Linked DNA regions of Xanthobacter dioxanivorans. The protein of the gene in region 2 interacts with the protein of the main gene of each other region in a pairwise test. Links are inferred from orthologs where the notes say so. Each region holds a gene or a part of one and is shown on either strand. Other genes may lie near its edges.

What was found. Proteins that work in one complex are often made in the same cells at the same time.
Region 1: the proteins of EZH22_RS05555 (region 2) and ileS interact in binary tests that used the Escherichia coli proteins (3 or more experiments, as listed by UniProt). The link is inferred for Xanthobacter dioxanivorans from one-to-one orthologs.

What each region holds. Positions count from the first base shown.
Region 1 is NZ_CP063362.1:1,839,293-1,845,340, forward strand. The notes cover bases 236-3,824. They hold ileS (isoleucine--tRNA ligase), read right to left. Parts: upstream 3,439-3,824; coding sequence 436-3,438; downstream 236-435. Other genes in these bases: lspA (signal peptidase II), read right to left, coding at 236-428. Also shown: more of lspA, read right to left, coding at 1-235; EZH22_RS08715 (ammonium transporter), read right to left, coding at 3,844-5,340; EZH22_RS08720 (P-II family nitrogen regulator), read right to left, coding at 5,370-5,708; EZH22_RS08725 (hypothetical protein), read left to right, coding at 5,695-5,946; tesB (acyl-CoA thioesterase II), read right to left, coding at 6,022-6,048. UniProt on the Escherichia coli protein: Catalyzes the attachment of isoleucine to tRNA(Ile). As IleRS can inadvertently accommodate and process structurally similar amino acids such as valine, to avoid such errors it has two additional distinct tRNA(Ile)-dependent editing activities.
Region 2 is NZ_CP063362.1:1,164,348-1,171,550, forward strand. What follows is about bases 1-2,775. They hold EZH22_RS05555 (HyaD/HybD family hydrogenase maturation endopeptidase), read left to right. Parts: upstream 1-956; coding sequence 957-1,595; downstream 1,596-2,775. Other genes in these bases: cybH (Ni/Fe-hydrogenase, b-type cytochrome subunit), read left to right, coding at 1-478; EZH22_RS05560 (HypC/HybG/HupF family hydrogenase formation chaperone), read left to right, coding at 1,599-1,931; EZH22_RS05565 (thioredoxin domain-containing protein), read left to right, coding at 1,931-2,371; EZH22_RS05570 (hydrogenase expression/formation protein), read left to right, coding at 2,382-2,775. In the rest of the region: more of EZH22_RS05570, read left to right, coding at 2,776-3,236; EZH22_RS05575 ([NiFe]-hydrogenase assembly chaperone HybE), read left to right, coding at 3,242-4,138; EZH22_RS32795 (hypothetical protein), read right to left, coding at 4,558-4,785; EZH22_RS32800 (nickel-dependent hydrogenase large subunit), read left to right, coding at 4,779-5,303; hydrogenase maturation nickel metallochaperone HypA, read left to right, coding at 5,296-5,637; hydrogenase nickel incorporation protein HypB, read left to right, coding at 5,637-6,626; EZH22_RS05600 (sigma-54-dependent transcriptional regulator), read left to right, coding at 6,623-7,203.

The DNA.
Region 1 (6,048 bases), 680 kb from region 2 along the record:
CCCACAACGACCGCGACGTCAGCCACGTTGAACACGTACCAGCGGTAGCCGAATGCGTGCAGCGAGATGAAGTCGAACACCGCGCCGTAGACCACCCGGTCCACCGCATTGCCGATGGCGCCGCCGATGAGCATGCCGAGGGCGAGGGCTTCCAGACGCCCGCGGGCCCGGGTCAGCCACACCGAGAACAGCAGGGCGGCGACCACCTTGATGGCCACCAGCACCCAGCGCCCGGTCTCCCCCTGCGGAAACAGGCCATAGCTGATGCCGTAATTCCACAGGGCGACGAAATCCAGGAACGGCGTCACCGGGTGCAACTGGGCCGGCCAGCGCTCCGCCCAGGCGATGACCAGGCTCTTCGTGGCCTGGTCGGCCACCAGCACGAGGAGGGCGACGAGAAGCCCGAAGACGATGCGGCGGCGCTGCACGCTCACCTCACTCGGCCGCCGCGCAGGCGGCATGGAATTCCCGCAGCGCCGCCGCGTCGCGCGGCGTCACGTCGGGGAATTCGGGATCGGTGCCCACCTCGGGGGAGATCTTCCACGAGCGGGCGCACTTCCTGCCCTCGGCGCGGACGGACACCACCGCCACCCCCGGCACGTCGGGGAGGCGGAACGCGTCCTGCGGTCCCTCGCCGCGCACCAGGGTCGCGGCGCTGGTGATGGCGATCTCGGCGAGGTCGAGCCCGTCGAGGGCATCGGCGAGGGCGGCGTCGGTGACGTACACCTCGGGCGCCGCCTCCAGCGACGAGCCCATGCGCTTGGCCGCGCGCTCCACCTCCAGCGCGCCCAGCACCACGCGGCGGATCAGGCGCACCTTGCGCCACTGCTCGGCGAGGGCATCGTCGCGCCACGCGGCCGGCGTGTCGGGGAAGGGGAGGAGATGCACGGAGCCTTCCTCGTCCCCGGTGCGGGCAATCCAGGCCTCCTCGCAGGTGAAGGGCAGGATCGGCGCGAGCCAGGTGACGAGGCGGGCGAACACCTCGTCGAGCACGGTCAGGCAGGCCCGCCGGGTGAGCGAGGAGATGGGGTCGCAGTAGAGCGCGTCCTTCCGCACGTCGAAATAGAAGGCCGACAGCTCGGTGGTCATGAAGGACGACAGCGCCGCGTGCACCTTCTTGTAGTCGAAGGCGCGGTAGGCGGCGCGGATCTCAGCGTCCAGCTCCACCAGGCGGTGCAGGATGAAGCGCTCCAGCGCCGGCATCTGGGCGAAGGCGACCTTTTCCTGAGGCCGGTAATGGTGCAGCGAGCCGAGCAGCCAGCGGACGGTGTTGCGCAGCTTGCGGTAGGTGTCGGCCGTGGTCTTCAGGATTTCCGGGCCGATGCGCAGGTCGTCCGCATAGTCGGAGGCGCACACCCACAGGCGCAGGATGTCGGCGCCGGACTGCTTGATCACCTCCTGCGGCGCGGTGACGTTGCCCAGCGACTTGGACATCTTGCGCCCGTCCTCGTCGAGCACGAAGCCGTGGGTCAGGACCACGTCGTAGGGCGGGCGGCCGCGGGTGCCGCAGCTCTCCAGCAGGGAGGAATGGAACCAGCCGCGGTGCTGGTCCGAGCCTTCCAGATACATCACCTTGTCATTGCCCTCGGGCGGGCGCAGCGCCTTGAGGTCCGGGCGCACCTCCAGGGTGAAGGCGTGGGTGGAGCCACTGTCGAACCACACGTCCAGCACGTCGTCCACCTTGGCCCAGCCCTCGCCGGCACGGCTGCCGAGGAAGCGTTCGCGGGCGCCCTCCTTGAACCAGGCGTCGGCGCCTTCCGCCGCGAAGGCGTCGGCGATGCGGGCGTTGACCTCGGCATCCTTGAGGATCTCCACCGAGCCGTCGCCGACGTCCTTCACGAACACGGTGATGGGCACGCCCCAGGCGCGCTGGCGCGAGACCACCCAGTCGGGCCGGTTCTCGATCATGCCATTGATGCGGTTCTCGCCGGCGGCGGGCACCCACTCCACGGTCTTGATGCCGGCCAGCGCGCGGGCGCGCAGGGTGTCGGGGGCATTGCCGGGCAGCGCCGCCGGGCGCGTCGCCGCCTTGCCGTCCGCCGCGCGGATGTCCTGGTCCATGGCGATGAACCATTGCGGCGTGTTGCGGAAGATGACCGGCTTCTTGGAGCGCCAGGAGTGCGGGTACTGGTGCTTCACCCGGCCGCGGGCGAGCAGGTTGCCGGCCGCGATCAGGGCGTCGATGACGGCGGTGTTGGCATCGCCCTTCTCGCCCTTCTCGGTGATGACGCGCTTGCCCGCGAAGCCGGGCGCCTGGGACGTGTAGAACGAGTCCGCGTCCACCGTGTAGGGGATGGCGGGGTTGATGCCGCGCTCTTCCAGCCAGCGGCGATGCTGGGTCCAGATCTCGAAATCCTCGCGGCCGTGGCCCGGCGCGGTGTGGACGAAGCCGGTGCCGGCATCGTCGGTGACGTGGTCGCCGTCGAGGAGGGGGACCTTGAAGTCGTAGCCGAGGGCGGCGAGGGGGTGGGCGGTGACGAGGGCGCCGAGCACGTCCGCCGGGACGTCGCTGCGGCGCTCGAAGGCGGTCACGCGGGCCTGCTTGAACACGTCCTCGGCCAGCTTGTCGGCGAGGATCAGTTTGTCGCCGGCCTTGGCCCAATTGTCGGCGGGGGCGTCGGTCACCTCGTAGAGGCCGTAGGAGATCTTGGAGGCGAAGGAGATGGCGCGGTTGCCCGGCAGCGTCCAGGGCGTGGTGGTCCAGATGACGACGGAGGCGCCCCTCAGGTTGCCTTCGGAGGTCACCGGAAACTTCACCCAAACCGTGTCACTCGTAAAATCCTGGTACTCCACCTCGGCCTCGGCCAAGGCGGTCTTCTCCACCACGGACCACATGACCGGCTTCGAGCCACGGTACAAAAGCCCGTTCTCGGCGAACTTCATGATCTCGCGGGCGATCTGGGCTTCCGCCATGAAGGCCATGGTGGTGTAGGGGTGGTCCCAGTCGCCCTCCACGCCGAGGCGCTTGAACTCCTCGCGCTGGACGGCGAGCCAGTGCTCGGCATAGGCGCGGCATTCCTGGCGGAAGGCCACCATGGCGGCGGCGTCGGAGAAATCGGGCTTCTGCTTGCCCTTCTTGCGGTAGTTCTCCTCCTCGATCTTCCACTCGATGGGCAGGCCGTGGCAGTCCCAGCCGGGCACGTAGTTCGAGTCGTAGCCGAGCATCTGCTGGGAGCGCGTCACCACGTCCTTGAGGATCTTGTTGAGCGCATGGCCGATATGGATGTTGCCGTTGGCATAAGGCGGGCCGTCGTGCAGCACGAAGCGGGCGCGGCCGCGTCCGGCCTCGCGCAGGCGGCCGTAGAGATCGGTGCGCGCCCAGCGGGCCAGCAGTTCCGGCTCCTTCTGGGGCAGGCCGCCGCGCATGGGGAACGCCGTCTCGGGCAAAAACAGGGTCTTGGAATAGTCCGGGGCGCCGGACGGGGGCTTTTCGGTCATGGAACGCTCGGGGGATGAGGTCGGATCAGGCGGACGAACCCGGCGTCCCCCGCGCGCTCAGCCGCGCCGGCGGGGGGCCGGGCCGATAATTCGCGCCGCAAGGGGCGCTGCGTGGCGGGGCGCAAGCCCGCCGGAATGGGACGATCCGCACATGGATCCGGCTTCTAGCAGGCGGCCCCGGCCGCGAAAAGCCCACAGATCCGCGCAGCGCCCGGCCCCCGGCCCGTCCGCGCAAAAAGCCCCGCGCCGGCGCGCCCGCCGCCGGGCGCGCCAAAAAGGCCTCCGGCACTGCAAGGCGCCAGCCACCGGGCGCGCAAAAAAAGACCCCGGCACCGAGGTGCCGGGGCTTTCTTGGTTCCCCTCTTTTTTAAATCGCCGGGGCGGCAGCGCCGCCCCGGTAAAGGCTCACGAGTGGTAGGCGCGTTCGCCGTGCTCGTTGATGTCGAGGCCCTCGCGCTCCACGTCGGTCGTGGGACGCAGGCCCACCACCACCGAGATCACGAACAGGATCACCGCGGTGCCGATGCCGGACCAGGCCACGGTGATGAGCACGCCCTTGACCTGCGCGATCAGCTGGGTGGCCATGTCGTAGTCGGCGACCTTGCCGATGGTGTAGTCGAAGATGCCTGTGCCGCCGAGGGCCGGGTTCACCAGGATGCCGGTGGCGATGGCGCCGACGATGCCGCCGATGCCGTGCACGCCGAACACGTCGAGCGCGTCGTCATAGCCGAACGCGTTCTTCACGGCGGTGCAGAAGATGAAGCAGATCGGGGAGACGACCAGCCCCAGCACCAGCGAGCCCATGATGCCGGAGAAGCCCGACGGCGGCGTGACGGCCACGAGGCCGGCGACGATGCCCGAGGCCAGGCCCAGCATGGAGGGCTTGCCCTTCACCAGCCACTCCACGAACATCCAGGAGATGGCCGCGGCGCAGGTGGCGATGAACGTGTTCATCATGGCGAGGCCGGTCACCGCGTTCGACTCGAGGTTCGAGCCGGCGTTGAAGCCGAACCAGCCGACCCACAGCAGGGAGGCGCCGACCATGGTGAGGGTGAGCGAGTGGGGCGAGAGCGCCTCCTTGCCGTAGCCGAGCCGCTTGCCCACCATCAGGCAGGCCACCAGGCCGGCGATGCCGGCATTGATGTGCACCACGGTGCCGCCCGCGAAGTCGATGGCTCCGAGGGAGAAGATGTAGCCGGCATCGGCGAGGACGGCGTCGAGGGCGGTCTGCGCGGCGGTCTTGGCGGCGCCGTCAGCGGCGGCGGCAACCGCCTTGGCGGCCGCGTCGATGGCGTCAGGGCCGGCCCAGTACCAGACCATGTGGGCCACCGGGAAGTACACGAAGGTCACCCACAGCGGCACGAACAGGACCACGGCGGTGAACTTGGTGCGCTCCGCGAAGGCGCCGAAGATCAGGGCGGGGGTGATCATGGCGAAGGTCATCTGGAACGCGATGTAGACGAGTTCCGGAATTGCCACGCCAACCGAGAAGGTGGCCGCCAGGGAGTCGGTGGTCACGCCCGAGAGGAACGCCTTGGAGAAGCCGCCGATGAAGGGCGAGCCGCCGGTGAAGGCGAGGGAGTAGCCGTACAGCACCCAGATGAGGCCGACGATGCACACGCAGTAGCCGACCTGCATCAGCACCGAGAGCATGTTCTTGGCGCGTACCAGGCCGCCGTAGAACAGGAACAGGCCCGGCACCGACATCATCAGCACGAGCAGCGAGGACGTGAGCATCCAGGCCACGTCGCCCTTGTTCACGGTGGGCGCGGCCGCGGCCGCGGCGGCCGTGGTGCCGGCGTCGGCGGCGGGCGCGGCGGTCTGTGCCAAGGCTGGCAAGGCGAACGCCGTCGCCAGAAGAAGCGCGGGAATCCCCACGCGGGACCACGTCTTGGACGTCATGGAAGAAAGCTCCGTCGAATGAGGAAGGCTCAAAGCGCGTCGGCGTCGGTCTCGCCGGTGCGGATGCGCACGGCGTGGTCGATCGGGAAAACGAAGATCTTGCCGTCGCCGATCTGCCCGGTCTTCGCGGAAGCGGTGATCGCCTCCACCACCTTCGCGACCTGATCGGCGGCCACGGCCACCTCGATCTTGAGCTTCGGCAGGAAGCTCACGGCATATTCGGCACCGCGGTAGATCTCGGTGTGGCCCTTCTGCCGCCCGTATCCCTTCACCTCGGTCACGGTCAGACCGTGCACACCGATACCGGTGAGGGCGTCGCGCACCTCCTCCAGCTTGAATGGCTTGATGATGGCCATGACGATCTTCATGGATCGGTCCCTGTCCCCTGATGCCGCCGCCCCGGAACGGGTACGCGCGGTGTTTTTTCGCGGCGGCTTCGCCGAGCGGGCCGGGGAGATCCGCGCCGCGGCTGGCAAGCCTGCGGCATTGGAATCAATTACCGTGCCAAGAGATCAGGAGGTGGGAGTCCCGTGCATATTTTTACGCCACGGCGCGCGCGGGCCGGGCTTTGCCGCCCGATCGCCGCTTTTGCTGCCTAATTTTTAGCTTCTAAGCCTATTTATAACTCAGGTCTGTGCATGGCGGGGGTTGGGGATGGTGCGGAAGTAGGGATGCCCGCGATTATCGGGGCGTTACCGGTCGCATCAG
Region 2 (7,203 bases):
CGTGGGGTTCCTGGGGCGGATCATCTGGGCCTTCTTCGGCAATACCTATTCGCGCGAGCTGTTCACCTTCCCCTTCTGGCGGAAGAGCTTCTGGCGCGGCTTCTTCATCGAGATCAAGTGGTACGCCTTCCTCAAGCCACGGCCGCTGAAGTTCATGGGTCACAATCCGCTGGCCCAGGTCTTCATGTTCTTCGTGATGGTGCTGGGTCTGGCATTCATGATCGTCACCGGCTTCGCCCTCTATTCGGAGGGCACGGGCCTGGGATCGTGGCAGGACAAGCTGTTCGGCTGGGTCATCCCGCTTCTGGGCGGCTCCATGCAGGTGCACACGCTGCATCATCTCGGCATGTGGGTGATCATCCTGTTCGTGATCATCCACGTCTATTCGGTGATCCGGGAGGACATCATGTCCCGGCAGTCCATGGTCTCCGCCATGACCAACGGCTACCGAACCTTCCGCGACGACGATCCGGCGTGAGAGCGGCGCGGGAGGGGCTCCCCCTTCCGCCGTCAGGCCGGGCACGGGGTTTCCCTCGGACGGACGACAGGAAAGGGCGCGGCGCCGGCCGCGCCCTTTTTCCTTGGGCCACCCTCCCCGCTTCCGCGTCACGCAGGCGGTATGCGAGCCCGGCGGGACGTCCCCGGAAGAGCCGCGGGCGAGGCCGCCGCCCCTCCGAAACCCGCATGGCGGGTGTGCGCGAAGCCGGGGTGAAACGGTTGGAAATGCCTTCCATCATCCGGAAAGCGGAAATTCAGATTCCAAATTCTGGATGAAAAGGACACACTCCTTTCATTCGACGCCATCCCGCCACGTTCGAGGTATGCAGCGGCCACGATCCGAATCAACACTTTGGCCGGCTCTGCACCCTGCTGGCACGCTCCTTGAATTGGAGGAACTCGAAATCAGACGGCGGCAGACCGTCGCGGGAGGCCGTGTTCGAGGAGGGACGCGTCGCATGGACGACGAACGGAAAGCTGCGCCCGATCAGCCGCGCATCCTGGTGCTCGGCATCGGCAACATCCTGTGGGCCGACGAGGGCTTCGGCGTCCGCGTGCTGGAGACGCTCGACGCCTCGCACGCCTTCGCGGACACCGTCACGTTGCTCGACGGCGGCACCCAGGGCCTCTACCTCCTGCCCTATTTGGAAGAGGCCGACGGCGTCATCATCGTCGATGCGGTGGATTACGGCCTCGTCCCCGGCACCCTGCACATCCTCGCCGATGCCGAGGTGCCCGCCGTGCTCGCCGCCCGCAAGGTGAGCCTGCACCAGACCGGCTTCCAGGAGATCCTCGGCCTCCTCGCGCTGCGCGGGAAGACTCCCGCCCGCATCGTGCTGGTGGGCGTGCAGCCGCAATTGCTGGACGATTACGGCGGCGGCCTCACCGCCACCATTGCCGCGCAGGTGCCCGCCGCCGCGCGCAAGGTGCTCGACATCCTCGCGGCCGAGTTCGGCATCGTTCCCGCCCCGCGCGCCGGGGAGGGCACCCTCGTCACCCCCGCCGTCGCCCGCGACGCCTACGAGACCGAGCGCCCCAGCGCCGAGGCGGCCTGCCGCATCGGCGACCCGCGCGTGCTCGCCGCGGCGCGGAGCTGAGCCATGTGCCTCGGCCTTCCCATGCGCGTCGATGAGGTGGACGGCACCTTCGCCCTGTGCACCGCCGACGGCCGCGCCGAGCGGGTGGACCTCGCTCTGGTGCCCGATGCCGTGCCCGGCGACCACGTGCTGGTGTTCCAGGGCACCGCCCGCCGCCGCATGGATGCGCAGGAGGCCCGCCTCGTCACCGAGGCCTTGGCCGGGATCGCCGCCATCATGGCGGGGCAGGCCGATGCCGGCCTCGTCGACCGCGCCTTCGCCGACCTCGCCAATCGCGAGCCCACCTTGCCGCCCCATCTCGCCGCGGCCTTCGCCGCCGGCCGAAAGGAAGCCTGATGCCCGAGGCCGCCGCCCCCGATCTCGCCACCGGTCCTGCCCCCGCGCTCGATCCCAAGCTGCACCCGCTGGTGCGCCGCCTCGTCGCCGAGCGCGGCTGGCCCTATGTGGAGGTGCTGGAGGACGCGGCGCGGCTCGATGCCCGCGACCACTTCCTGTTCCTGCCCGCCCACGGCAAGGCGCACCTGGAGAGCCCGGACATCGCCGTGGTGCTGCCCGAGCTGGTGAAGGCCCTGGGCGGCGACGCGGTCATCGGCGGCGCCGTGGCCGGGCCGAAGGCGGAAGCGGCCCTGCGCGAGGCGCTGAGCCTCGCTCTTCCCGCCATCGTGGTGGTCCGGGCCAGCGCGCCGGTGGGCGCCGTCGCCCGCATGCGCGACTGGGACGAATATCTCGAACGCCTCGGCGCCCTGCTCAAGACCCCCTCCGCCGCCACCCACTGAGGCCTGCCCCATGTCCTCGAGCCCCTTCGCCACCCAGCCCCCCACCGGCTTCGGCCCCGGCAGCCAGCCCGGCACCGACGAGGAGGGGCTCGCCTATCTTCCCTTGCCCTCGGGCATGCGCACCTTCGAGGCGCATCTGCCGGAGGTGGAGGACAAGGACCGCTTCGCCCCCGCCTTCCTGGTGCTGGAGGAGGTGATCGCGGCGCTGGAGGCGTGGACGCCCGGCGCCTGCCTGCCCATCTCCCTGTCCCACCTCGACCCCGCCAACCTCGCTTTGGTGGACGAGGCCATGGGCGAGGGCGAGGTGGCGGTGATGGTCGCCGGCCTCGGCGACATGCGCGCCATCGAGATCCAGGAAGCCACCTTCGCCGGGGTGTGGCGCCTGCGCGGCGGCGCCGGCACCGAGCGCATCGAGGTCGCCGCCTTCCCGCGCGGCGCGCTGGTGCGGGCCTTCGGGGCCGCCACCGGCATCGACCTTTCCGGGCTCGACGCGCCCGCCCCCGGCATCTTCAACGCCCCGGCTTTGCTGGTGGAGATCGAGGACCGCTCCCGCACCCGCGCGGCGGGGGACCCGCCCCACGTCATCAACCTCTCCCTTTTGCCGCACACGCCGGAAGACCTCGCCATGCTCGACGCGCGGCTGGGCACGGGGGCGACCACCGTGCTGTCGCGCGGCTACGGCAACTGCCGCATCGACGCCACCGCCACCAGGAACGTGTGGCGGGTGCGCTTCTACAATTCACAGGACATGCTCATCCTCGACACCATCGAGGTCTCCGACGTGCCCGAGGTGGCCTGCGCCGCGCGCGAGGACATCACCGATTCCGCCGAGCGCCTCACCGAGGTGCTGGCGGCCATGCGGTGAGCGCCATGGCAACCGACCTGCACGCCTTCTTCGAAGGCTCCTATCTGGGCGACCGGGCGCGGCTTGCCCCCACCGCGCGCCTGGAATGCAAGATCTGCTGGCACGTCTACGACCCCGCCGAGGGCTGCGAGACGTGGCAGGTCCCCGCCGGCACCCCGTTCAACGCCTTGCCCGACCACTGGCGCTGCCCGGTGTGCGACGGCGCGCGCGAGCAGTTCATGGTGCTGGACGGCGGCGCCCCGGACCTTCCCGCCGTGGCCCGCGCCGCCCCCGTCGATCCGCATCTCGAAGCCCAGCTCAAGGACATGCCGGGCGTATTCGAGGCCACCTTCCGCGAGATCCACTCGGGCAAGATGAAGGGCGTGCCCTTCGTCAACGAGACGCTGGGGGTGAAGGCGCTGGGCTTCCGGATCCACGAGGGCCGGGTGCTGGGGGTGCTGGTGACGCCGTGGTTCATGAACCTGGTGCTGCTGCCGGGGGCGGACGACGACTGGTCCGGCCTGCGCACCGGCGACAAGGAGCTGATCGACTTCCCGTCCGGCGCTTATGAATTCCTCGCCGCCACCCGGCCGGAGACGGGCCCCTACAAGGCCTGCTCCCTGTTCTCGCCCATGTTCGACTTCTCCTCCATGCTGCAGGCGGTGGAGACCGCCGAGGCGGTGCTGCCGGCGCTGCTCGATCCCGCCAACCGGGAGGACGGCACCCGCTCCGCCGAGATCCGCCGCCGGGCGGAGGCGGAAGCCGCAGCTCTCGCGGCAGCGGAAGAAGCGGCGGCAGCGGCGGCGACGGCGCCCCACCCGGCCGCGCCGGTGGAGATGTCGCGCCGCGCGGTGTTCCTCGGCCCGCGCGCCGACGGGGCGCAGGGGAACGTCCTGGCGGCCCAGCCGGATGGTGCCGCATGATCCACGCCCCCGTCACCCTGCGCCGCCTGACCCTCGCGCCCGATGCGCGCGGGGCGGGCTGGCGCGTCACGCGGGAGACGGGACCCGACCCGGCGCAGGCCCTCGTGGGCCGCACGCCGCAGGAGGCGGGGCGGCTCGCCCCCCTCGTCTTCAATTTGTGCGGCGCCGCCCACGGCCATGCCGCCGCCGCGGCGCTGGGCCTGCCGGCTCAGTCCGATGCGGCGGCCATGGCGCGGGAGAGCGTGCGCGACCACGCCCTCGCCATCCTCCACGCCTGGCCCGCCGCCCTCGGCGCGAGCCCGGACCGCGAGACGCTGCGGCTCCTGGCCCGGCCGGACGGCGATCGCGCCTTCGCCACGGCGCTGGTGGGGGATGGAAGCGATCTGTCCGGCTTCTCCCTCGCCGGCCTGGAGGCGTGGCTACACGCCGCCCCCACCGGCACCGCCCGCCTGCTGGCCCGCATCCGCCATGAGGTGGACCCGGCGCAGGGCCGCGCCGGACTGCCGGAGCTGACGGAGCAGGATGTGGCGGACGCCCTTGCCGGCCTCACCTCTCCCCTTGCGGGAGAGGGTGCCGCGCGGCGCGCGGTGGGTGAGGGGGTCGGCACCGCCCGACAGGGGGCGGCGGGCGCCGCGAGGCTGTGCCACCCCTCACCCCTGCCCTCTCCCACAAGGGGAGAGGGGGTCGAGCGCTCGGGAACGGGAAGGCCTGCCGCCGCCTCCGTGCTCCGCGAGACCCAACTGCGGGAGACCTCGGCGCTCGGCCGCGTCGGCCGCACCCCGCTCCTCGCCGCCCTTCTCGCGGCGGAAGGGCCGAGCCTGTTCGTGCGGTTGATCGCCCGGCTGGTGGACTGCCTCGCGGCGCTGCGGCCGGCCGGCGCGGGCCTGCCGGCCTTGCCCCCTCCCTTGCCTCTGGCCTGGGCCTCGCCCCGGCCGCGCGGGGGCTGCTCGGCCACGGGGCGCGGGTGGAAGGCGGGCGCGTCGCCGCCTACCGCATCCTCTCCCCCAGCGCCTGGAACCTCGCCCCCGGCGGCCTCCTGGACCGCGCCTTCGCCGCTCTGGCACCCGGCCCGGACGCGCGCCGCCTTGCGCCGCTGCTCATCTCGGCCCTCAATCCCTGCGTACCCGTCTCGCTCGCCTTCGCGGAGGATTTCGCCCATGCATGAGATGGCCGTCTGCGAGAGCCTGCTCACCGCCATGGAAGAGGCGGCGAAGGCGCAGAACTTCTCCCGCGTCACCCGCGTGCGGCTCGCCGTCGGCCGCTTCGCCGGCATCGAGGTGGAGGCGCTGCGCTTCGGCTTCGACGTGGTGATGCGCGGCTCGCTGGCCGAGGGCGCGGAACTGGTGGTGCTGGACGAGGACGGCACCGCCTGGTGCTTCGAGTGCAGCGAGACCGTGCCGCTGGACCACCGCCTCGCCCCCTGTCCGAAATGCGGCGGGGAGCGCCTCGTGCCCAATGGCGGCACGGACATGAAGATCAAAGACCTGGAGGTGATGTGATGTGCACGGTCTGCGGCTGCAGCGGCGACGGCGCCACCATTTCCGAAGCCACGAGCGGGCATGCCCACGCCCATTCGCATGCGCACGCGCATTCTCATGCCCATGGCGCGGCGCACACGCACACCCATGCGGACGGCGCCACCCACAGCCACGGGCATGATCATGACCACGGGCATCATCACCACCCGCACGACGATGCCGCCGCGGCCGGCACCCTGGACTACGGCGCCGGCCCCGCCCGCGCCCATGCGCCAGGCCTCAGCCAGGCGCGCATGGTGGAGATCGAGACCTCCATCCTCGCCAAGAACGACGATTACGCCGGCCGCAACCGCGCCCGGCTGGACGCCGCCGGCATCCTGGCGCTGAACCTTCTCTCCGGCCCCGGCGCCGGCAAGACCACCCTGCTGGTGGAGACCCTGAAGGCGCTTTCCGGCCGCTTGCCCTGCGCCGTCATCGAGGGCGACCAGCAGACCGACAACGACGCCGCGCGCATCCGCGCGGTCGGCACCCCGGCGGTGCAGATCAATACCGGCAAGGGCTGCCACCTGGACGCCCACATGGTGGGCCACGCGCTCGGGAAGCTGCCGCTTCCCCCCGGCGGCGTCCTGTTCATCGAGAACGTGGGCAACCTCGTCTGCCCCGCCGCCTTCGACCTTGGGGAGACCAAGCGCGTCACCCTGATCTCGGTGGCGGAGGGCGAGGACAAGCCGCTCAAATATCCCGACATCTTCGAGGGTGCCGACCTCGTCCTCATCACCAAGGCCGACCTGGCGCCGCACGTGGATGCGGACATGGCGACGCTGGAGGCCAACATCCGCCGCATCAACCCGACGGCGGACATCCTCACCACCTCGTCCCGCGGCGAGATCGGCCTCGCCCGCTGGATCAACTGGCTGGAAGCCGCCCGCGCCGCGCGCCTCGATGCGCTGGCGAGCGCCCGCGAGGCCGAGGCCTCTGCCCTACGCGCGGCGGCGGGAGGGACGCGATGAACCGGCGTCCCGCCATCCTCGTGGTGGACGACGAGCCGCGCTCGGTGGAGGTCATCGCCCGCGTGCTCGACGAGGAGTTCGACGTCTTCACCGCCCTCAACGCGGACGAGGCGCGACGCATCCTGGAGAACGAGTGGATCCAGGTGATCTTCTGCGACCAGCGCATGCCGCAGACCACCGGCGTCGCCCTGCTCACCGAGGCGCGCGAGCGCTGGCCGGACATATTGCGCATCATCGTCACCGGCTACACCGAGCCGGCGGACATGATCGGCGCCATCAACGAGGCCGGCATCTACCAGTTCATCCCCAAGCCCTGGCATCCGGACCAGCTGCTGCTGGCGGCGCGCAACGCCGCGCACCTGTTCCAGCTCCAGCGCGACCACGAGCGCCTCAACCTGGAAATGAAGCTCACCGCCCCCACCGCCGAGGCCCGCCTCGGCGCGCTCGAGGCGCGGGTGAAGCAGAACTTCCACTTCGACACGCTGATCCGCGCCCCCGGCAGCCCGCTGTCCGACCTGTGCCTGCGCGCGGCGCAGGTGGCCACCTTCGACGTGCCGGTTCTGGTGCATGGCGAGAC